3 regions of the Scandinavium sp. UTDF21-P1B genome follow, and region 2 is predicted to be linked to each of the others. Evidence: riboswitches for the same ligand, from Rfam matches in the RefSeq annotation. Region 2 holds a riboswitch; each other region holds the start of a gene.
The links. A riboswitch is a leader RNA that binds a small molecule or an ion and turns the genes downstream of it on or off. The one in region 2 is predicted to bind thiamine pyrophosphate.
Positions count from the first base shown of each region.

Region 1: it holds a riboswitch for thiamine pyrophosphate, as region 2 does, so the genes downstream of both, thiB (thiamine ABC transporter substrate binding subunit) here and thiM (hydroxyethylthiazole kinase) in region 2, are expected to answer to the same signal.
Region 3: it holds a riboswitch for thiamine pyrophosphate, as region 2 does, so the genes downstream of both, thiC (phosphomethylpyrimidine synthase ThiC) here and thiM (hydroxyethylthiazole kinase) in region 2, are expected to answer to the same signal.

Region 1 is NZ_JBFLVD010000002.1:144,060-151,451, forward strand. It holds gene araB (ribulokinase) at 1-539, opposite strand, end outside; gene araC (arabinose operon transcriptional regulator AraC) at 755-1,606, shown strand; gene AB1287_RS01580 (DedA family protein) at 1,729-2,496, shown strand; gene thiQ (thiamine ABC transporter ATP-binding protein ThiQ) at 2,599-3,297, opposite strand; gene thiP (thiamine/thiamine pyrophosphate ABC transporter permease ThiP) at 3,281-4,891, opposite strand; gene thiB (thiamine ABC transporter substrate binding subunit) at 4,867-5,850, opposite strand; TPP riboswitch at 5,883-5,978, opposite strand; gene sgrR (HTH-type transcriptional regulator SgrR) at 6,027-7,392, opposite strand, start outside.
Region 2 is NZ_JBFLVD010000035.1:3,951-11,342, forward strand. It holds gene AB1287_RS20785 (GNAT family N-acetyltransferase) at 26-451, opposite strand; gene AB1287_RS20790 (RcnB family protein) at 515-844, opposite strand; gene AB1287_RS20795 (LysR family transcriptional regulator) at 1,063-1,974, shown strand; gene AB1287_RS20800 (GNAT family N-acetyltransferase) at 2,155-2,703, shown strand; TPP riboswitch at 2,785-2,881, shown strand; gene thiM (hydroxyethylthiazole kinase) at 2,917-3,696, shown strand; gene thiD (bifunctional hydroxymethylpyrimidine kinase/phosphomethylpyrimidine kinase) at 3,693-4,493, shown strand; gene AB1287_RS20815 (GntR family transcriptional regulator) at 4,530-5,276, shown strand; gene AB1287_RS20820 (PfkB family carbohydrate kinase) at 5,250-6,203, opposite strand; gene AB1287_RS20825 (ADP-ribosylglycohydrolase family protein) at 6,197-7,204, opposite strand; gene AB1287_RS20830 (nucleoside permease) at 7,201-7,392, opposite strand, start outside.
Region 3 is NZ_JBFLVD010000045.1:6,536-13,927, reverse strand. It holds gene thiH (2-iminoacetate synthase ThiH) at 148-1,275, opposite strand; gene thiG (thiazole synthase) at 1,275-2,042, opposite strand; gene thiS (sulfur carrier protein ThiS) at 2,044-2,244, opposite strand; gene AB1287_RS22205 (ThiF family adenylyltransferase) at 2,228-2,983, opposite strand; gene thiE (thiamine phosphate synthase) at 2,970-3,611, opposite strand; gene thiC (phosphomethylpyrimidine synthase ThiC) at 3,611-5,506, opposite strand; TPP riboswitch at 5,589-5,689, opposite strand; gene rsd (sigma D regulator) at 5,744-6,247, opposite strand; gene nudC (NAD(+) diphosphatase) at 6,344-7,117, shown strand; gene hemE (uroporphyrinogen decarboxylase) at 7,157-7,392, shown strand, end outside.

The sequences.
Region 1 (7,392 bases), on a different contig from region 2:
CATAATTCAATCCAGGAGACGGCGGCCTGTGCAACATGGCTGTCTGCGCGGGTGACGTGCAGGATTTTGGCCCAGAACCATTCGCTGGAGTAAATACCGCCGATGTAGCGGGAGTAGTCGGTTTTTCCGGGCTGGTGGCACAGGCGCGTGATGGCTTCGGCTTCTTCAACGGCGGTGTGATCTTTCCACAGTACGAACATAGCGTTGGGATTGTCGGCAAACTCCGGGCGTAAAGCCAGGACATTGCCTTCGTTATCAATCGGTGCCGGAGTGGAGCCGGTACTGTCGACGCCGATGCCTACGACGTCTGCCCGGCGTTCGCCAAGATCGCTCAGCACCCCTTTAAGCGCTGATTCCATGGATTCAATATAATCCCTTGGATGATGACGAAACCGATTGTTCGGCGCGTCGCAGTAGCGCCCTTCCTGCCAGCGTGGGTACCACTCCACGCGGGTGGCGATTTCCTTTCCTGTGTCGCACTCCACCGCCAGCGCTCGCACTGAATCACTGCCAAAGTCGAGGCCAATTGCTATTGCCATCGTGCTGCTCCATGAAGAGGGTCGGGTATGGAGAAACAGTAGTTTTTAGCGGAAAAAAGCGTCAGGCGTGAACCGCTAATCTTATGGACAATAATGCTGTGCCAGCGCAAAGTGTGACGGCGTGCAAATATTATAACAGGCTATTTATCGCTTTTTCGCTTCGCTGGCAATATGGACAAATGCTTTCCTTATAATCCTGCTGAGCGAGCGATGTTATGCCTGAACTTCAGAACGATCCGCTGTTACCCGGCTACTCTTTTAACGCCCATCTGGTGGCGGGGTTGACGCCGATTGAAGCCGACGGCTATCTCGACTTTTTTATTGACCGCCCGCTCGGCATGAAGGGCTATATCCTTAACCTGACGGTGCGTGGGGAAGGGGTGATTAACAATCAGGGGCACCAGTTTGTCTGTCGTCCGGGGGATATCGTGCTGTTTCCACCGGGGGAGATTCACCACTATGGTCGTCACCCGCAGGCGAGCGAGTGGTATCACCAGTGGGTTTACTTCCGGCCACGGGCTTACTGGCACGAGTGGCTGAGCTGGCCGACGCTTTTTGCACAGACCGGTTTTTACCGCCCGGACGAAGCGCATCAGTCGCGGTTTGCGGAGCTTTTCGGGCAGATTATCGATGCCGGGCAGGGTGTGGGCCGCTATTCTGAACTGCTGGCCATCAATCTGCTGGAGCAGCTTTTGCTGCGGCGCATGGAGGCGATTAACGAATCGCTGCTCCCGCCGATGGATAACCGGGTGCGCGATGCCTGTCAGTACATCAGCGACCACCTGGCGGACAGCCAGTTTGATATTGCCAGCGTCGCTCAGCACGTTTGCCTGTCGCCGTCGCGGCTCTCGCACCTGTTCCGCCAGCAGCTCGGCGTCAGCGTTCTGAGCTGGCGTGAAGATCAGCGAATCAGCCAGGCGAAGCTGCTGCTAAGCACCACGAGAATGCCGATTGCCAGCGTCGGGCGGAATGTAGGCTTCGAAGATCAGCTCTACTTCTCCCGCGTTTTCAAAAAATGCACCGGCGCCAGCCCCAGCGAGTTCCGGGCAGGTGTAACCCATGAGTGAAAAAAGTGAACCCCTGCGCGTGATGGCGGGTCATAACCTGTAAACTATTCAGACAATTGTCGGCTTGACGAAGCAGCAGCACCTCCGCAGAATCGCTGCTTCGCTCTCCAACCGGGACCCCTATGCAAGCGTTGCTGGAACATTTCATTACCCAATCGGTCGTCTATTCACTGATTGCTGTCGCACTGGTGGCCTTTCTGGAATCGCTGGCGCTGGTGGGGTTAATTCTGCCAGGCACCATCATGATGTCCGCGCTCGGCGCGCTTATTGGCAGTGGGGAAGTGAACTTCTGGCAGGCGTGGCTTGCGGGCATCATTGGCTGCCTGCTGGGGGACTGGATCTCCTTCTGGATCGGCTGGCGCTTTAAAAAGCCGCTGCACCGCTGGTCGTTCATGCAAAAGAACAAAGCGCTGCTGGATAAAACCGAACACGCGCTGCATCAGCACAGCATGATTACCGTACTGATTGGCCGCTTTGTTGGCCCGACGAGACCTCTGGTGCCGATGGTTGCCGGGATGCTCGATTTACCAGTATCCAAATTTATCGTGCCAAATATCATTGGCTGCCTGCTCTGGCCGCCGGTCTATTTCCTGCCGGGCATTCTGGCCGGGGCCGCGATCGACATTCCTGCTGATGCGCAAAGTGGCAGCTTCAAATGGCTCCTTTTGCTGGCGGCGGTACTGGTATGGCTTACTGCCTGGTTCGGCTGGCGGCTGTGGCGCAGCGGCAAATCGGGCGCGGACCGGCTGACGAGATACCTGCCGCGCGCTCGCCTGCTCTGGCTGATGCCCGTGATGAGCATCGGTACGGTGGTCTCACTGTATGTGCTGTTCAGACATCCGCTGATGCCGGTTTATCTGGGTATTTTAGGTAAGGTTGTAAGCCGCTAGTTTTTCTCTCTTTGGGCAAGAGACTGCCCGGCGGCACTGAGTTTGCCGGGCCGACAAACTTCTCCTGTAGGCCGTATAAGCGCAGCGCCGCCCGGCTATGTTTTAAGCCTGAATCCCCAACAGATGCGAAGCGCTCGCTTTGCCGCTCAGCAGCTCATCGGTTGCGCCATCCCAGGCGATACGTCCATCGGCAATCACCAGCGAACGCGGCGCAATACGGGCCGCATCTTCTACGCTGTGAGAGACCATCAGTAAGGTGAGCTGCTGGCGACGACAAACGTCACTGACCAGCTCGAGCATCTCCTGGCGCAGCGCGGGATCGAGGGCCGAAAAGGGTTCATCGAGCAGCAGCACTGGCTGTTCCCGCACCAGGCAGCGTGCAAGCGCCGCGCGCTGACGCTGGCCTCCTGATAACTCCCCTGGCAGCCTTTCCAGCAGCGGCTCAATGCCCATCTGGCTGGCGATCACGCTCAGCTTATGCTGCTGGGCGGCGTTCAGCTTCAGCCCTGGATGCATCCCCAGCCCGATGTTCTGGCGGATCGTCAGGTGGCTGAAAAGGTTGTTCTCCTGAAACAGCATCGACACCGGGCGTTTGGCGGGTGGCGTCAGGGTATGCGGCTGGTTCTCGATAAAAAGCGTACCGCTGGCAGGCGTTAGGAACCCCGCAATCAGGTTCAGCAGCGTGCTTTTCCCTGCGCCGCTTGGACCAAGCACGGCAATCTGCTCTCCCTGCTTAACGGAGAGGGTAAAACGCATCGGCAGATGCTCGTACAGCCAGGTAACATCATTCAGTTTTAGCATCGCGGCCCGGAAGTTTTTCAATCACGGTAAATAACAGGAAACAGAGTAGCAGCAGAATAAAGGCGGTGACCGCGCCGTCCTGGCTGCGGTAGGCGCCAATCTGCTGATAAAGATAAAACGGCAGCGTACGGAAATCTTCATTACCAAACAGCGCAACCACGCCAAAATCGCCAATCGATAAAACGCAGGCAAACGCCAGCGCCTGGGCCAACGGGCGCTTAAGCGCGCGCATTTCAACTACGCGAAAACGGGTGAAGCCCTGCATTCCAAGCGATTGACAAAGCTGGCTGTAGCGTGAAGTGGCGTCGCGCATCGGGTTTTCCAGCACTTTAAGCGCATAAGGAATCGCCATCAGCGCGTTGGTGAAGATAACGATTCCGTCGGCGGAGGTGGGCAGCCCGACGCTGCTGCTGAGCAATAAAAAGAAGCCGGTCGCCAGCACGATACCCGGCATGGCGAGGATCAGCATGCCGCTTAGCTCCAGCCCCTGTCCGGCAAGGTGCTGGTTTCTGGCGCGAAGTTCGCGGCTACTCCACAGCAGCATCAGCGTTAGCACGACGGAGAGAAAACCGGCGGCTACGGCAATGCGTAGCGAAGTCCAGATAGCCTGCCACAGCTCGGGCTGCGTCAGAACGTGGGGAAGATTACGATTCAGGCCATCCACGATCACCGCCAGAAGCGGCGGCAGGAGTAACAGCAAAGCGAGGATAATCAGCAGCGAATCGATAATTCGGCTGTGCAAGCGGTCGTCCGGATCGCGCCAGCCCGTGTGCTGCGTATTGCCGGGAGCAATAGCGCGGCTCAAACGCTGGCTGATTAACATCAAACCAAGGCAGCAAATCATCTGGACAATCGCCAGCATCGCCGCCCGGCCTGGATCATAGTCAAAGTTAAGTGCCTGATAGATAGCCAGTTCGATGGTCGTCGCCTGTGGTCCACCGCCGAGCGACAGCACGGTGGCAAAGCTGGCAAAGCACAGCATGAAAATCAGCGCCGCGATGGCCGGAATTTGCCGACGCATCCACGGCCACTCGACAAAGCGGAAAAAGGTAAAGCCACGCATGCCTAACTGAGCCGCCAGCTGGCGCTGCTCGCCGGGAATTTGCTCCAGCGCCTGCAGCAGCAGGCGCGTTGCCATCGGCATGTTGAAGAAGACGTGCGCCAGCAGAATGCCCTGTAAGCCATAGGGCGAGAACGACCAGTGCCAGCCCAGCAGCGCGAAAAGCTGCGCGAGCAAGCCCTGGCGTCCATACACGCTCAGGATGCCGAAGACCGCGACAAGGACCGGCAGGATCAACGTCATGGCACACAGGCGCAGCAAGGTTTGACGTCCGGGAAAGCGGCGGCGGTACAGTGAACGGGAAAGGAAGATAGCGGGAAAAACCGACAGCAGGGCGGAGAGAAATGCCTGCCAGAAGGAGAATCTCACTACGTGCCACAGGTAGCTGTCGTGCAGGAACTCACCCCAGCTTCCCGCCGGGGCGTTTAACCATAAGGCCAGAAAGGCGGCCAGCGCCACGGTCACCATCAATGTGGCAACCGTGATACCCGGCAGCAGCCAGCCGGGAATTACTGGCTGACGGCGCGTTGCCATGCAGCAATCCAGCCCTGACGTTCGGTTGCGACCTGGTTCGGAGTATATTCCAGCGTGGTTGTCGGTTTCACCAGCGAGCTAAACGCCTCCGGCAGCTCAACCTGCGTCACCGGGTACATCCAGTTGCCGGTCGGGATCGCTTTCTGGAACCCCGGGCTGACCATAAACTTCAGGAACTGTTCGGCAAGCGCAGGCTGCTTGCTGGCTGCCGTACGCGCAGCCACTTCGACCTGAAGGTAGTGCCCTTCAGCGAAATCAGCGGCCGCATAGTTCTCTTTTTTCTCTTCGATAATGTGGTAGGCCGGAGAGGTGGTGTAGCTCAGCACCAGGTCGCTTTCCCCTTTCAGGAACAGGCCGTAGGCTTCGCTCCAGCCTTTGGTGACGGTGACGGTTTTCGCCGCCAGCTTCTGCCAGGCTTCCGGGGCTTTGTCGCCGTACACTTTCTGCATCCACAGCAGCAGGCCAAGGCCCGGCGTGCTGGTGCGCGGATCTTCATAAATCACGCGCCATTTATTCGGGCTTTCCACCAGATCCTTAAGGCTCTTTGGCGGGTTCTTCAGCTTGTTCTTGTCATACACAAAGGCGAAATAGCCGTAATCAAACGGTACAAAGGTGTCATTCTTCCAGCCGCCGGGCACGGTCAGCCCATCCGTCTGCACGCCGCTTTTGGCGAACAGGTTTGTCTGCGTTGCCGCCTCCAGCAGATTGTTATCCAGCCCGAGCACCACGTCGGCTTTGCTGTTTTTGCCTTCCATGCGCAGACGGTTCAGCAGTGAAACACCATCCTCCAGCGCGACGTATTTCAGCTCACAGTTACAGTCTGCTTCGAAGGCTTTTTTGACTGCCGGGCCCGGGCCCCAGTCGGCGGAGAACGAGTCGTAGGTATAAACGGTGAGAACAGGTTTGGCGAAAACAGGCACGCTAACCAGCGCCAGTAACGGCAGGAGTTTTTTCAGCACTTTGCACCTCAAAAATTAGGGGTGGCAAAGGATTTTGAGTGAGCCTCAAATCCCTTCGCCGGCGTTATCCGGATCAGGTTCGACGGGTATTATCTCAGCCGCGTTTTGCAGCACCCCGTTGAGAACGGCGTTATTGTAATGAGTTTGTGACTTTTCAGGAAGCCTCGCGGTGGGGATTAAGGGTCGGGCGGCGCAAACCAGGCTGACTTAAAGTCAAACCAGCCGAGCGTGTTCATCCGCAGGCCACGCATACTGCGCTGCCCCTGGATGCGCAGCCAGTGGTGGATCAACGGTACGATGTCACGCCGGGCAATCAGCTGCTGCGACCAGTTGGCGAGGTTGATCTCCCCCGCCTGCCAGTCGGTGGCGGCCTGTTGCCAGTCCAGCGGAATGCAGTGCTGGATCAGCGGCACTTCAAACAGGTGTGCGAAGAGCGAGAAGTCCAGCGGCAGCGTGAAGTTGGCGCTGTTGAGCCACATATCGCTTTGCGCTTCGCCGCGGTGCCATTCATCGTAGTCAAGTTCCTGAATCACCAGCTTCACCTGATGTTCAGCCAGCAGTCGGCTCATGATTAGCGCAATGTTCTTATGCTCCAGATGCTCCCGGTAATAGGTAAGCGTGAGCGTTTCCAGCCCGGGGGGCTTCTCGCCTTTGCCGGGGCGGGCGTGGTGCCAGCGCGGTAGCAGGCCGTAGGCCGGGAACCAGTAGCCCTGATACTGTTCGTCGGCGTGGTAGAGCAGGTTGGCAGGGGAGAGGATTTCGCTTACCCAACGACGAACATCGTCCGCCAGGCCCTTCTGGCTTCGGGCGTCGAAAAGCAGGTAATAACACCCTTCCTCCAGGCGACTTTCTACCGCTTTTTCACCCTCGGTGGAACTGGAGCCTTCCAGCGTCAGGCCACAGGTCACCTCGTCGCTAATTTCTGGTAAGACCCAGACGTTCACTTCGTCGATCAGCGCACGAAAGCCAAAGAAGTCGTCGAATGCGTGGATCTTCAGCTGATTCTCGTTGTTGCGGACAACGGCATAAGGCCCGGTGCCCACCGGCAGGCTGGAAAAATTGTGCATGGTTTCCCATTCCTGCGGCAGGATCATCGCCGGAATGTGGCCGAGTAGCCAGGGGAGCCAGCGGTCAGGACGAGAGAGGTGGATATCCAGCGTCCAGGCCGTCGGGGAATCAATTTGACTGATGTGCGCATAGAGCGGCAGAGTGTTAATGCGCTGCAAAGAATGGATAACGTCTTCCATTTCCAGTTCACGTCCGTGGTGAAAATGGATGCCTGGTCGGAGGTAAAATCGCCAGTGTAAAGGGGAAATTTGCTGCCAGTGGTGCGCAATATCCGCTTCCAGTTCCCCGTTTTCCTCATTTATGCGCGTCAGGGCGCTGAAAATCTGCCGGGCGATGTGGGTCTCCGAGCGGCGCAGCGGCGTGCCGGGCAGCAGGTTGCGCATCGGGCGGTAGTAGAGCACCCGCAGAATATGCCGACCCTGGCGGAAGCTGCGCCCCAGATGGGACACCAGCATCTGACGCACGGTGGCTTTA
Region 2 (7,392 bases):
AATTATGTATGCAAAGGGACGGTGCTCAGGGAAGTAGGTAGTGCATTAACCAGTAGTCGCCCTCTGGCGAAATTCCGCGCGCTTCGGTATGCCAGCCGTGATGCTGATAAAACGCCAGAGCCTGCTCATTTTGCACCAGGCATTTCAGCGCACCGGTACCGGTAAAGGTCGCCTGCACGTGGCGCAGCAGCGCGCTACCCACGCCGTGCCCTTGCCATTGTGGAGCAACAAATAAATTGTGCAGAAAGTTATCGCTTTCCCACACGGAAGCGAACCCTGCCCGGTGACCGTCAATCTCGGCAACCCAGACCTGTTCATCAAGCGTTGCGGTATCGTAATCCTCCAGCGACCAGCCGGAGCTGTCAGCCCAGGGCCAGCTTTGTCTGCGCGAGTGAAGAAACAGAGTCCGAAGAAAAGGACGATCGGAAGGGGTTCCTGGGCGGATATTCATGGCTATCTCCAGGCATTATTGTACGACCTGTGAGCGTCGGTTACGCTCACAGTCTGCGCGGGCTCAGCGGTGATAGAAAATGTCGCCGTCGTAGGCTTTGATGATTTTACCGTCTGCATCGCTAATCAGCACATAGTTGCCGCCCATATAGGTCCAATGGGTGCCCGCATCTGGCGCAGGCAAATTGCGCAGGTTCCACTGCTTGATGTTGTACTCGTCCGTGCGGTACATCTCCGGCACGCTGTCCCCAATCTTGAAATGGGTAAAATCGGCAATGAAGTCGTTCAGCTCATACTGCTGGATCCCTGAGGTCGATACTGTTGCCGGTGCCGCTGATACTGCACCCGCTGTTGCCAGCAGTGCTGCCAGAAGCATCATTTTTGTTTTACGCATACCTTCTCCACATTCCTGTAATACATAACCTGGACTTAAAAATGCCGCCCCGTATCATTCCTGATGCACCCGCCTGCTGGCAAGCTTCTTGCGGGCAAAAAGTGTAAGCAAACCTCGAAAGCATACTGCGAATAGCATTCCCTGAGGCAGCAGACGGGCTTTTTGAGACGATTCCGGGTTTGGCTTACAATGCAGAAAGTGAATGGCTGGAGAAAAAGATGCTCAGACTGGAAGATCTGACCCTGTTCGTGCGCGCGGCGGCGTTGGGCAATTTTAGCGAAGCGGCGCGTGAGGCGGGGTTGCCGCCTGCGCAGGTGAGTACAGCCATTAAACGGCTGGAGACACAGCTCAACATTCGGCTGTTTGCGCGTTCGACCCGGAGCCTGCGATTAACCCCGGAAGGTGAAACCTGGCTGCCGTTTGCCACGCAGATGCTCGACACGCTCCATGCCGGAATGCAGCAGCTTCAGACTTCAGAAGATGAAATCCGCGGTACGCTACAGATTGCTGTGCCTTCAGATCTTGGCCGCAATCTCCTGCTCACGGTCTTTCAGGATTTTCGCCGCCGCCATCCTGCGCTGCGGCTGCGTATTCTGTTTTCCGACAACCTGGCCGACATTTTTAAAGATCCGGTGGACGTCGCTTTTCGCTATGGGCACAACGACGATGCATCGTTCATCTCTTTACCCGTCGCTGCGGAAAACCGTCGCGTGCTGGTGGCATCCCCCGACTGGATAAGCCGCCACGGCGAGCCGAAAACGCTGGAGGAGTTGCGCCAGCACAATGCTCTCACCTACAGCCTGCGCGGCAGACTCTACGATCGCTGGACGCTTTTTCGCGACGGGCAGATGCACGAGGTGCAGGTTTCCAGCGTGATGATGAGCGATGACGCGGAAGTGATCCGCCGTATGGCGATTGCCGGAGAAGGGATTGCCAATAAGTCGTGGCTGGACGTCAGCGATGATATTGCCGAAGGGCGATTGAAGATAATCCTGCCGGACTATCAGGGTGACCCGGTACCGCTGAATATGATTTGCCCGCACCGCAAACAGCTTTCGCCGGCGGTGCGTTTGTTATATGAAGTGGTAAGGGAAAAGTGCGTCCTAAAGCTGCAACATCTTCCGTTTTAGTGTGCTGACGATAGCCTGTCTATATGTCTGAATGATAAGGTAATAGTGTAAGGATTTTCCCTTCATTTTGGCGCTTAGTCTCTATTCATTGCCAGAGGATACGTTATTGTCCAGGGTGTCCAGCAAGGTGGTTCTGAAATTGAGAAGCGTTCTGGTCGACTAAACAGAGGGTATACCAACATGATTGCCACACCTGAAATTGTGACCGACAGGCTTATCCTTAAACCATTGCGCTCAGAAGATGCGCAGCAGATTCAGCGCAAATTTCCTCGTTGGGAGATAGTGCGCTATCTGATTTCAACCGTGCCCTGGCCTTTTCCTGAGGGTGCTGCACAGCATTACGTTGATAACGTCGCGCTTGCCGCCAGTAAAAAAGGGACAGGATGGTTCTGGAGCCTGCGACCCAAAGAAGACGAAAACGAGCTAATCGGCGTCATTTCACTGATGGATATCCCTGATAATAACCGCGGTTTCTGGCTGGTGCCGGAATGGCAGGGGAAGGGGCTGATGGCCGAAGCCTGCGAGGCGGTGAATGAATTTTGGTTTGAAACGCTGAACAAAGAGGTGCTCAGGGCGCCAAAAGCTGCTGATAATCAACGTTCTAAAAATCTGTCCATGCGAAATGGAATGCGTTTAGTCCGTACCGAAAAAGCGCAGTACGTATCCGGTGAGCTGGATTCAGAACTGTGGGAAATTACGCGGGAGATGTGGCGCGGGCGTCAGGGCTGAGTTGGAGAGACGTGTTTACATCCTCGGCCCGCAGCATTATCCTCCCCATGGTTTAACGTCACGTTAACCACAGAATTTGATTCAAATGACTCGGGGTGCCCTTCTTTGTGAAGGCTGAGAAATACCCGTATTACCTGATCTGGATAATGCCAGCGTAGGGAAGTCAGAACCCATATCGGGTATCGCTTCTTCACCGTCTGGCAGGAGCGAACCATGCAAGCTGACCTGCTAAACCCCGCGCTCGTTGCGCATACTTCACACCTTTTTCGTTCCCGCTCGCCGCTCGTTCACTGTATGACCAATGACGTCGTGCAGACTTTTACCGCCAACGTTTTACTGGCTATCGGCGCTTCTCCGGCGATGGTGATTGACGCTGATGAGGCTCGCCAGTTTGTCGCAATGGCGGATGCGTTGCTGATTAACGTCGGCACGCTGACGAAAGAACGTGCGTTGGCAATGCGTCTTGCCGTGGAAAGTGCGAGCGCGAACAATAAACCCTGGACGCTGGATCCTGTTGCCGTTGGCGCGCTGGCGCTGCGCACTGAATTTTGCCATCAGCTGCTGGCACTGAAGCCTGCGGCGATTCGCGGCAATGCTTCTGAAATTATGGCGCTGGCAGGGATGAGCCTGGGCGGACGGGGTGTAGATACCACGGACACCGCAGCGGCGGCATTGCCTGCCGCACAGGCGCTGGCCCGGCAAATTTCTACCGTCGTGGCGGTAACGGGTGAAGTGGATTACGTCACTGATGGACGGCGAACGCTGATGGTCATCGGCGGTTCATCGCTAATGACGCGCGTGGTCGGTACCGGCTGCGCTTTATCTGCGGTGGTGGCGGCAAGCTGCGCATTGCCGGGCGACAGGCTCGACAACGTGGCAGCAGCCTGCGGAATAATGAAACGGGCCGGAAGCCTGGCGACGGAAAACAGCGCCGGGCCGGGAAGTTTTGTCGCTGTGTTCCTTGATGCGCTGTATGGGGAGGGCCAGGCATGAAGCGGATTAACGCCTTAACTATCGCCGGCACGGATCCGAGCGGCGGCGCGGGTATTCAGGCCGATCTTAAAACGTTTTCAGCGCTGGGTGCTTATGGCTGTTCGGTCATTACTGCGCTGGTGGCGCAGAACACCCGTGGCGTGCAGTCGGTTTATCGGATTGAGCCTGACTTTGTTGCAGCACAGCTCGATTCGGTGCTCAGCGATGTGCGAATCGACACTACCAAAATAGGGATGCTGGCGGAAACCGATATTGTGGAAGCCGTCGCGGAAAGGCTCGCGCGATACCAGAGCCAGAACGTGGTGCTGGATACGGTAATGCTGGCGAAAAGCGGCGATCCGCTGCTCTCTGAATCGGCGGTTGAAACCCTGCGTAAAAGGCTGTTGCCGCAGGTTTCGTTAATCACGCCGAATCTGCCGGAAGCCGCTGCGTTACTGGATGCGCCACACGCTCAAAACGAGCGGGAGATGCTGGAGCAGGGACGTGCGCTGCGGGCTCTGGGCTGCGAGGCGGTGCTGATGAAGGGCGGGCATCTGGACGATGCGGAAAGCCCGGACTGGCTGTTTACCGCCGAAGGGGAACATCGCTTCACCGCACCGCGAGTACCAACGAAAAATACCCATGGAACCGGATGTACCTTGTCAGCGGCGTTAGCCGCGCTGCGTCCACGACATTCAGGCTGGCTGGAAACGGTGCCGGAGGCGAAACGCTGGCTCTCTGCGGCGCTCGCAAAAGCCGACTCGCTGGAGGTGGGGAATGGGATCGGTCCGGTGCATCATTTTCACGCCTGGTGGTAGTATACTGGCTGAAACTGTCTGTCAGGAAAATCAGAGATGGAACAAGCGCATACCCGGCTTCTTGCTCAACTGAATGAGCGCATCGCCGCCGCCGACAACACGCCGCTGTACCTGAAGTTTGCCGAAACGGTGAAGAACGCAGTGCGCAGCGGCTGGCTGGAGCACGGCAATATTCTGCCCGGCGAGCGCGATCTCAGCCAGCTCACCGGGGTATCGCGCATCACCGTGCGCAAGGCGATGCAGACTCTCGAAGACGAGGGTGTTGTGACGCGTGCCCGCGGCTATGGTACGCAGATCAACAACATCTTTGAGTATTCTTTGAAAGAGGCGCGCGGGTTTTCTCAGCAGGTGGTGCTGCGCGGGAAAAAGCCGGATACGCTGTGGGTCAACAAACGCGTGGTGGAATGCCCGGCTGAAGTGGCTGAGCAGCTGGCGATAGAGCCAAAAAGCGATGTGTTTCTACTCAAGCGCATTCGCTATGTCGATGAAGAGGCGGTGTCCATTGAGGAGTCGTGGGTGCCGTCGCATCTGATTGCGGATGCAGACGAGATCGGCATTTCGCTGTACGACTACTTCCGTAGCCAGCATATTTATCCGCAGCGCACCCGCTCGCGGGTCAGCGCCCGGATGCCGGACGCCGAGTTTCAATCGCACATCAAAATGGATGACAAAATTCCGGTGCTGGTGATTAAACAGGTGGCGCTGGACCAGCAGCAGCGGCCGATTGAGTACAGCATCAGCTACTGCCGCAGTGATTTATACGTGTTTGTGTGTGAGGAGTAGTTCGTCGCGCGTCGGTGCACAGTCGCCGCCGCGATGGCTTACCACCCACGATGCCACCGCATTGCCCAGCGTCACCGCTTCGTTTAAAGACCAGCCCGCAGCTAAACCGGCCAGCACGCCGCCCGCGTGGCTGTCACCCGCCCCGATGGTGTCGACCACCGTCGTCGGAAATGCCGCTGCTTGCCCGCAGCCTTTCTCACTGAAATACCATGCGCCGTCTTTGTCTTGCCTGACAATCAGCGGGGCATGCCAGCGTTCCAGCCACGCTTTGCCCAGCGCTTCAGTCTCGTCGGGAAGCTGGTAAAGTTCAGCCACGATCTCCGCTTCCTGACGGTTCAGGGTGATAAGCGGCTTGCAGGCCATGATGCGGGCGAAGCGCTCCGGTGGAATATCAGCAATACGCGGCCCGAAATCGATAAGCGCAGTGACGCCTGGCGTCAACGCCAGCCAGCCAATCAGCAAATCCGCGCAGGAGGCGGTGAGCTGATAGCCGGAAAGATAAACCAGACCGTCGGCATGGCGCGGCAGGCGTGCCAGCCATTCATTCGTCCATGCGTTTTCCACGCCGGTAAAGGACATGAAGGTACGCTCACCGTCGGGTTCAACCAGCGCCAGGCACCAGCCGTTATCACCTCTGTCGGTTTCAATCACGCTGGTGATGCCCTGCTTGTGCAGATTGTTACGCACGATGTCAGCCCAGACGCCCTGGCCCAGCGGCAGGGCATTGCAGGCATCGATATCCAGACGCTTCAGCGCCACGGCGACGTTCAATGCACAGCCGCCAATATTCACGCTTTGCTGCTGGAGCTCGATATCACAGCCGCGCCAGGGCAGGGCGTAGGCGTCGGCGATGACGTCAATCACCGCCGAGCCGATCACCGTCACCGGGCGCCGCTGCTGAAGCTGCCTCAGTTTGTCGCTCAGCATTTTTCCTCCCGCCGTTGACGGAACTGCAGCAGGGCATCGGCGTAGCGCCCAAAGTCGAGCTGATTCACTTCGTCCAGTTCCCGCTTCAGCGCAGGGTCAATGCCGTCGACGCCGTGCAGCGCGCCGCAGATAGCGGTTGCCATTGCGCCGATGGTGTCGGTGTCGCCGCCGAGGTTTGCGCAGAGGATGGCGCAGCGGTTCGGATCGGTTTCGGCCAGCTCCACCATTGCAATTGCACAGGCTACCGATTCAATGGTGCTGGTGCCCGCGCCAACCAGCTGGTAGAGCTGCTCGCAGGCGGATTCCACGCCGTGGGCTTCACGCACCGTTTTAAGCGCCAGCTCAATGCGCATCGCAAGAGAAGCATTGAAAGTGGTGACGCGTTTTTCCTGTGCGTGGTGGGCGATGGACGGTAGCGCATCGACAATGTTCTGCCAGCTTTCACCGTCAATCGCGCGGGAAACCGCCCAGCCAATGGCCACGGCGCCAGCGAGGGCGAGATCGGATTTGTGCGTCGGGCTGGAGGCCTGCGCGACATCATCAATAAAGGCATCCAGATTTGCCGTTGGCAGCACGCAGCCGAGTGGGGAAACGCGCATCGCCGCGCCGTTAGTCACGCCGTTGTTCTCAAGCTGGCTGACCGGCTTGCCGTCGCGGATCGCATTCAGCGCAATTTTTGACGTCGGGCCGAGCACGTTTTTATTGAACGCGTCGAAGCCCTCAGCCCATGCCAGGATGTGGCGACCGATGACGTCCGGGACGATTTCACCGTCGCATTCGATTAACGCGTCGGCCAGGCACAGCGCCATTGAGGTGTCGTCGGTAAATTCTGCGCGTTTGAAGTAGCAGGCGGCGTTATTTTCCGCCGGGCCATCGAGAAAACGGTCAATCCACCCGAAGTGCGCCTTCACGCGGGAGCGCGGCCACAGCTCAGAAGGCATTCCCATCGCATCGCCTAACGCCTGCCCATAGAGGGCACCGAGAATTCGTTGGTGTTTCATTTCACTTCCTCATGTGTCATCGCCATATCGCGTTCGTCGGTGTCGACGTGGATGGCGGTAATCTCTTTGTCCGATTCACGGAAGAACAGCATAAACAGCACGGCAATCACCGCGATCATCACCGCACCGAAGGTCCACATTCCGGCCCAGTTAAAGGTCAGTCCGTTAACGGGCTCCTTATAGGCGAA
Region 3 (7,392 bases), on a different contig from region 2:
GGCGGGAGAGGAAGAAACCGCCGCCCTGGTCAGCGCTCCGTGCTGACCTGAGTAGCGTAGGGAAAATCACGATCCCCAACAATGGACAGTGCCCGGCTTTGCGAGCACCTTTCAGCCCTTTCTTTTCCGAAATGTAACGCTTACAGATTATTGCGAGGAACGCCCCAGCCAGCTGTCCCAGTCTTTCCATACCGGCTGCAATCCTCTGGCGATGAGAGCCTGTGCAACCTCCTGAGGACGACGAGCATCATGTGGCGAAAACTGCTCCAGCTCCGGGCGATCGCCAGCGTAGCCGCCGGGCTGTGTTTTTGAGAACGCGCTGACGTTGTTAATCGCAATGGGAATCACCCGATCGCGAAACTGTGGAGACTCCCGCGTCGACAGCGACAGTTCGCTTTCAGGCGACAGCAGTCTGAAGGCGCAGATCGTTTGCACGAGCTGGCGCTCATCCATGATCGATGCGGGCTCCACGCCGCCTGCACACGGCCGCAGGCGTGGGAACGAAATGGAAAACCGGCTTTGCCAGTAATGCTTTTGCAGCCACAGTAAATGTTCCGCAACCATATAGCTGTCAACACGCCAGCTGTCGGAAAGCCCGCTCAGCGCACCGAGGCCAATTTTATCGATACCCGCTTTTCCCAGCCTGTCCGGCGTCTCCAGCCGCCAGATGAAATCCTGCTTGTTGCCTTTCAGATGGTGCCGGGCGTACATCGCCTGATGGTATGTCTCCTGGTAAACCATCACGCCATCAAGGCCGAGCGCTTTCAGTTCTGCATAGTCGGCCTGCGAAAGAGGCTGAACTTCCATCTGTAGTGAGGAAAACTGGCGACGAATAGCGGGCAGATGACGACGAAAGTAGTCCATGCCCACTTTGCTCTGATGCTCGCCGGTGACCAGCAGCAGATGTTCAAACCCGAGTGCCCGAATGGCCTCGCACTCCTGCTGGATTTCCCGGGCATCCAGCGTTTTACGCCGGATGCGGTTGCTCATGGAAAAGCCGCAATAGGTGCAGTCGTTCGCACAAAGGTTAGAGAGATACAGCGGGACGTAGAAGCTGACCGTATGTCCGAAGCGCTGGCGGGTCAGCTGCTGTGCCCGCTGCGCCAGCGGCTCCAGAAAGGCATCTGCGGCGGGCGAAATTAATGCCATGAAATCATCGCGGCTAAGCGATGGCGCCTCCAGCGCCCGCTCCACATCGGCTGCGGTTTTGCTGTGGATCCGCAGGCGTATATCGTCCCAGTTCAGTTGCTGCCAGCGTTCCGTGAAAACAGCCATCACAGCACCTCCAGGAAACCGGTTAGCGGGCTGGTGGCTTGTGCCTGTTTGCTTGTCGCTCCAGGGCCTGCCCGGCGGGCCAGAACCCCGGCCTCAACGGCAAGGCAAAAGGCACGGGCCATGTTGACGGGAGAATCTGCGACCGCAATTGCGGTATTGACCAGCACCGCATCGGCGCCCATTTCCAGGGCCTGTGCGGCGTGGCTCGGGACGCCAATTCCGGCATCCACGACAACGGGTACCGTTGCCTGCGTGATGATGATCTCCAGCATGGCGCGAGTTTCCAGGCCCTGATTAGAGCCGATAGGAGCACCGAGCGGCATCACCGCCGCACAGCCCACTTCTTCCAGCCTCTTGCAGAGAACCGGGTCTGCGCCGCAGTAAGGCAGCACCACAAACCCTTCTTTTACCAGCAGCTCTGCGGCCTTGAGCGTTTCAATCGGATCGGGCAGCAGCCAGCGTGCGTCAGGGTGAATTTCCAGTTTGACCCAGTGCGTGCCGAGCGCTTCCCGCGCAAGCCTGGCGGCAAACGCCGCTTCTTCCGCCGTTTTTGCACCAGACGTGTTGGGCAGCAGTGATACGCCCGCCGCAAGCAGTGGCTGGAGCAGGGCATCATTGCGCTGGCGTAAATCGATGCGCTTCATCGCCAGCGTGACCAGCTGGCTACCCGAAGCCTTGATGGCGTCGACCATCAGTTCCGGTGAGGAAAATTTTCCCGTGCCCGTGAACAGGTGTGATTCAAATGTTTTGTCGGCAATACGTAGCATGTCAGCCTCCGGCAATCGCCTGAAAAACCAGGAGACTATCGCCATCCTGTAAAAGGGTATCTGCCCATTGAGCCTGGGGCACTATCTGCTGATTAAGCGCCAGCGCGACGCCGGGCTGAGCCCAGCCGAGCCGGGAAAGCAGCGCGGCCAAAGGTTCTCCCGCTTCGCAATCAACGCGCTCATCATTAACGAGGATCTGCATGGCTCCCTCCGCAGACGGCGCAACCGGGCACGCGTGTTCTGATTAATGTGCGCCAGTTACCGGAACGGGCGTCGAACAGGCGCAGTGAATCCTGTGCGACGCTCATGCCACTCAGCAGCTTGATGGCTTCCAGCGCCTGCAGCGTGCCCATCACGCCGACGACCGGGCCCACGATCCCCGCGGTGCGGCAGTTGCGCTCTGGCTCCCGTTCATCAGGCCAGAGACAGCGGTAGCAGCCATGGGTGAAGGGTGGTGCAATGGTCATCAGCTGTCCGCCGAAGCCGACGGCACTGGCGGTTATCAGCGGCGTGCCGTGCTTCACGCAGGCGGCATTTATGGCCTGACGACTCGCCATCGTGTCGGTACAGTCGAGTACCACATCGGCCTGCACGACTTGCTTATGAAGCCCCTCGCCTTCGAGGTGCTGGTTTAGTGCGATCAGCTGAATATCCGGATTGAGCTGAGCCAGCCGCTGCTTCGTTATCTCCGCTTTCGGCCGATCAATATCGTCAACGCTGAACAGGATCTGGCGCTGCAAATTGCTGATATGCACGTGGTCATCGTCTGCCAGCACCAGCGTGCCGATTCCTGCGCCCGCGAGATACAGCGCTGCAGGCGCGCCTAAACCTCCCAGCCCAACGATCAGCACCCGGCTGGCGAGCAGCTTCTGCTGGCCGTCGACGGCAATATCCTCCAGCAGGATCTGGCGGCTGTAGCGCATAAAGTCACGATTGTTCATCGCCCGCTCCCGCCATCTCAAGCAGCTGAGCCGTGGCGATTTGCCAGTCCGGCGCTTCGGTTATCGCGCTGACCACTGCAATGCTCCCAACCCCCGTTGCCAGAACGGACGGCGCGCGCGCAAGGCTGATGCCGCCAATGGCTACCGTCGGGTAATCTTTCAGTCGCTCAACATGTGCGGCAAGCTGCGTCAGCCCCTGCGGAGCTGATGGCATCTGCTTGGTTTGCGTTGGAAAAACGTGGCCGAGGGCGATATAAGACGGCCGTACAGCCAGCGCTACGTCTATCTCCATATCATCATGGGTGGAAACACCCAGCCGCAGGCCAGCCTGACGAATGGCGTCCAGATCCGTCACTTCCAGATCCTCCTGGCCCAGATGCACGCCGTAGGCCTTATGCTTAATCGCCAGCCGCCAGTAATCGTTGATAAACAACCGGGCGCGATAGCGACGGCCCAAAGCGATGGCGGCGATAACGTCCGCCTCCACTTCCTCATCGCGCTTATCTTTAATACGTAGCTGAAGAGTGCGTACACCTGCTTCAAGCAGGCGTTTGATCCACTCCACGCTATCGACCACCGGGTAAAGGCCGAGACGGTGTGGCACCGTCGGGAAATCGGGCTGATACATCAGGCTTCCTCCTTGCGCAGATAGATTTCGCCGCCTTTGGCGCGGAAGTTCTCTGACATATCCGCCATGCCGACTTCAATGGTCTGTGCCGCCGCGTAGTCGCGGACTTCCTGAGAGATTTTCATCGAGCAGAATTTGGGGCCGCACATTGAGCAGAAGTGGGCTACTTTTCCGGATTCCTGCGGCAGGGTTTCATCGTGATATGCGCGGGCGGTGAAGGGGTCGAGCGCCAGGTTGAACTGATCTTCCCAGCGGAATTCAAAGCGTGCTTTTGACATAGCGTTATCACGGATTTGCGCTCCGGGATGACCTTTTGCCAGATCCGCGGCGTGGGCGGCAATCTTATAGGTGATAAGCCCTTGCTTAACGTCTTCTTTATTCGGCAGGCCGAGATGCTCTTTTGGCGTAACGTAGCAGAGCATCGCGCAGCCAAACCAGCCGATCATTGCCGCGCCAATGCCGGAAGTGAAGTGGTCATAACCCGGTGCGATATCCGTGGTCAGCGGCCCAAGCGTGTAGAACGGTGCTTCGTGGCAGTGCTCCAGTTCTTCGGTCATGTTGCGGCGAATCATCTGCATCGGCACATGGCCCGGACCTTCAATCATCACCTGCACGTCGTACTCCCAGGCAATTTTGGTCAGCTCGCCGAGCGTGTGCAGTTCGGCAAACTGCGCTTCGTCATTGGCATCCTGAATCGAGCCCGGACGCAGTCCGTCGCCAAGAGAGAGGGAAACGTCGTAGGCGGCGCAGATTTCGCAGATCTCGCGGAAGTGCTGATAAAGGAAGTTTTCCTGATGATGCGACAGGCACCACTTCGCTATAATGGAGCCGCCGCGGGAAACAATGCCCGTCAGGCGTTTGGCCGTCATCGGCACGTAGCGCAGCAGCACGCCAGCGTGAATGGTGAAGTAGTCGACGCCCTGTTCGGCTTGTTCCAGTAAAGTATCCCGGAAGGCTTCCCACGTCAGATCTTCGGCGATCCCGTTAACCTTCTCCAGCGCCTGATAGATCGGCACGGTGCCGATCGGAACCGGGCTGTTGCGCAGGATCCACTCGCGGGTTTCGTGGATGTAGCGCCCCGTTGATAAGTCCATCACCGTATCCGCGCCCCAGCGCGTTGACCACACCAGCTTCTCCACTTCCTCTTCGATGGAGGAGGTCACCGCCGAGTTGCCGATGTTGGCGTTCACCTTGACGAGGAAATTGCGGCCAATGATCATCGGCTCGGATTCCGGGTGGTTGATGTTTGCCGGGATGATGGCGCGGCCGGCGGCCACTTCATCGCGCACAAATTCCGGGGTGATATTTTCCGGCAAACGCGCGCCGAAACCTTCTCCCGGATGCTGGTGGCGTAAGACTTCACCGCGAATCCGCTCACGCCCCATGTTTTCGCGAATGGCGATGAACTCCATTTCCGGCGTCACGATGCCCTGGCGGGCGTAGTGCAGCTGGGTCACGCATTTACCGGACTTAGCGCGTTTGGGCTTTAACAATCCGCTGAAGCGCAGCTCGTCGAGGCCGTCGTCGGCCAGGCGCTCTTTGGTGTACGCTGAGCTTCTCTCATCCAGCGGTTCGCTGTCGTTGCGGGCGTCAATCCATGGCTGGCGTAGCTTTTCCAGGCCGAGCTGGACGTTAATTTTTATCGACGGCTCGCCATACGGGCCGGAGGTGTCGTACACCGGCACAGCTTCGTTTTGTTCGAACTGTGGATTCTCTTTGGTGCCGCCGATGAGCGTTGGGCTTAGCTGAATTTCGCGCATTGGGACGCGAATATCGTCCTGCGAGCCCTGAAGATAGATACGCTGTGAGTTAGGAAACGCGGTGCCTTCCAGCGTGTCGATAAAGCGTTGAGCCTGTGCACGCTGTTCGCGGCGGGTCAGTTTGGTAGTAGACATAGCACATTCCAGTAAAGTAAGGATATGGCTTGTCAGACGACGGATGAAGCAAGAGGAGACATCGCCTTTATGGCGATGTAACAGCAGGTTGACTCTTGTTCCCTTCGCAGGTATTAGCCTGATCAGGTTCCGCGGATCCCGAATTAACGGTCTCAGCCCAAATGGGCACTCCGACAAGATAAAACCCCGCCCGCAGGCGAGGTGAAGGTTGTAAATTACTCGTTAACGCTTAAGAACTCAAGCCGGACGCGCGATCTGATTTTCGTCGTTCGCGCCGCCGTTAAATTTGCTGTCCAGCGCCAGCGCAATCAGGCTGTCTTCCAGCGTAAAGCGCGCGGCCAGCGCTTCGCCAAGGGCGGATAACGCCTGTTGAAACTCCATGCAGTTATCATCGTCGATGGCGGTTTCCAGGCTGGAATCATACAAATCCATGATCTGCTGGGTGTTGCCTTCAAGCTGCGGATAGAGCTTTGTTGCCGCCAAAAGTGGGTTTTCGCCTTCCAATTCGCCGACAATGCGTTCATAAATACTGAAGTGACCGGCGGAGAGATAATCCACCAGACGCTGGCAAAAATCGTCGAGGGCTTTTTCGTTGAGGCGCATATACGATCCTTTGCCAGGCTTAATGCCAACCAGATTGTAATAGGCGACGATCAACTGCTTACGCACCTGTAGCCACTGATCGACAAGATGATGGCTGCCGCCAACGCGCTCTGTCAGGCTTTCTAACTGGTTTAGCATGATGGACTCCGACTTTAAAAGAGTAAAAACGGCTCACCCAAAAATGTAAAAACACTGTTAACAAAGTGCCAGTGAAGCGAAGGTAGTGCAATAGATATGGATCGTATTATTGAAAAATTAGACAGCGGTTGGTGGATAGTCAGTCACGAACAGAAATTATGGCTGCCCGGTGGAGAAATACCGTGTGGGACGGCAGAGAATTTCGATCTTGTCGGCCTGCCAGCCATGCAAATTGGTGAGTGGGAAGGCGCTCCCGTCTGGCTGGTTCAACAGGCGCGCTGCCAGGAGATGGGCACGGTTCGCCAGGTCCTGGATCAGGACGTCGGCCTGTTCCAGCTAGCCGGGCGTGGCGTCCAACTGGCGGAGTTTTACCGTTCGCATAAATTCTGCGGCTATTGCGGCCACACCATGCATCCGAGCAAAACCGAATGGGCAATGCTGTGCAGCCATTGCCGCGAACGCTATTACCCGCAAATCGCACCGTGCATTATCGTCGCCATTCGGCGTGATGACTCCATCCTGCTGGCACAGCATACCCGCCATCGCAACGGCGTGCATACCGTGCTGGCAGGTTTTGTTGAAGTGGGCGAAACGCTGGAGCAGGCGGTGGCCCGCGAAGTGATGGAGGAGAGCGGCATCCGCGTAAAAAACCTTCGTTACATCACCTCACAGCCATGGCCTTTCCCCCAGTCGCTGATGACCGCGTTTATGGCAGATTATGACAGCGGAGAGATTGTCATCGATCCGAAAGAATTACTGGACGCTAACTGGTATCGCTACGATAACCTGCCGCTGCTTCCGCCGCCGGGCACCGTGGCGCGGCGTTTGATTGAAGACACCGTGGCGATGTGTCGGGCAGATGACGAGTGATGGTACACTCCCCGCATAATGCATAAAGGAACTGCAAATATGACCGAACTGAAAAACGATCGTTATCTGCGTGCGCTGCTGCGCCAGCCTGTTGATATTACACCTGTCTGGATGATGAGACAGGCAGGCCGCTATTTGCCGGAGTACAAAGCTACGCGTGCGCAGGCGGGGGATTTTATGTCACTGTGCAAAAATGCGGAGCTGGCCTGTGAAGTGACCCTGCAGCCGCTGCGTCGCTACCCGCTGGATGCGGCGATCCTCTTTTCGGACATTCT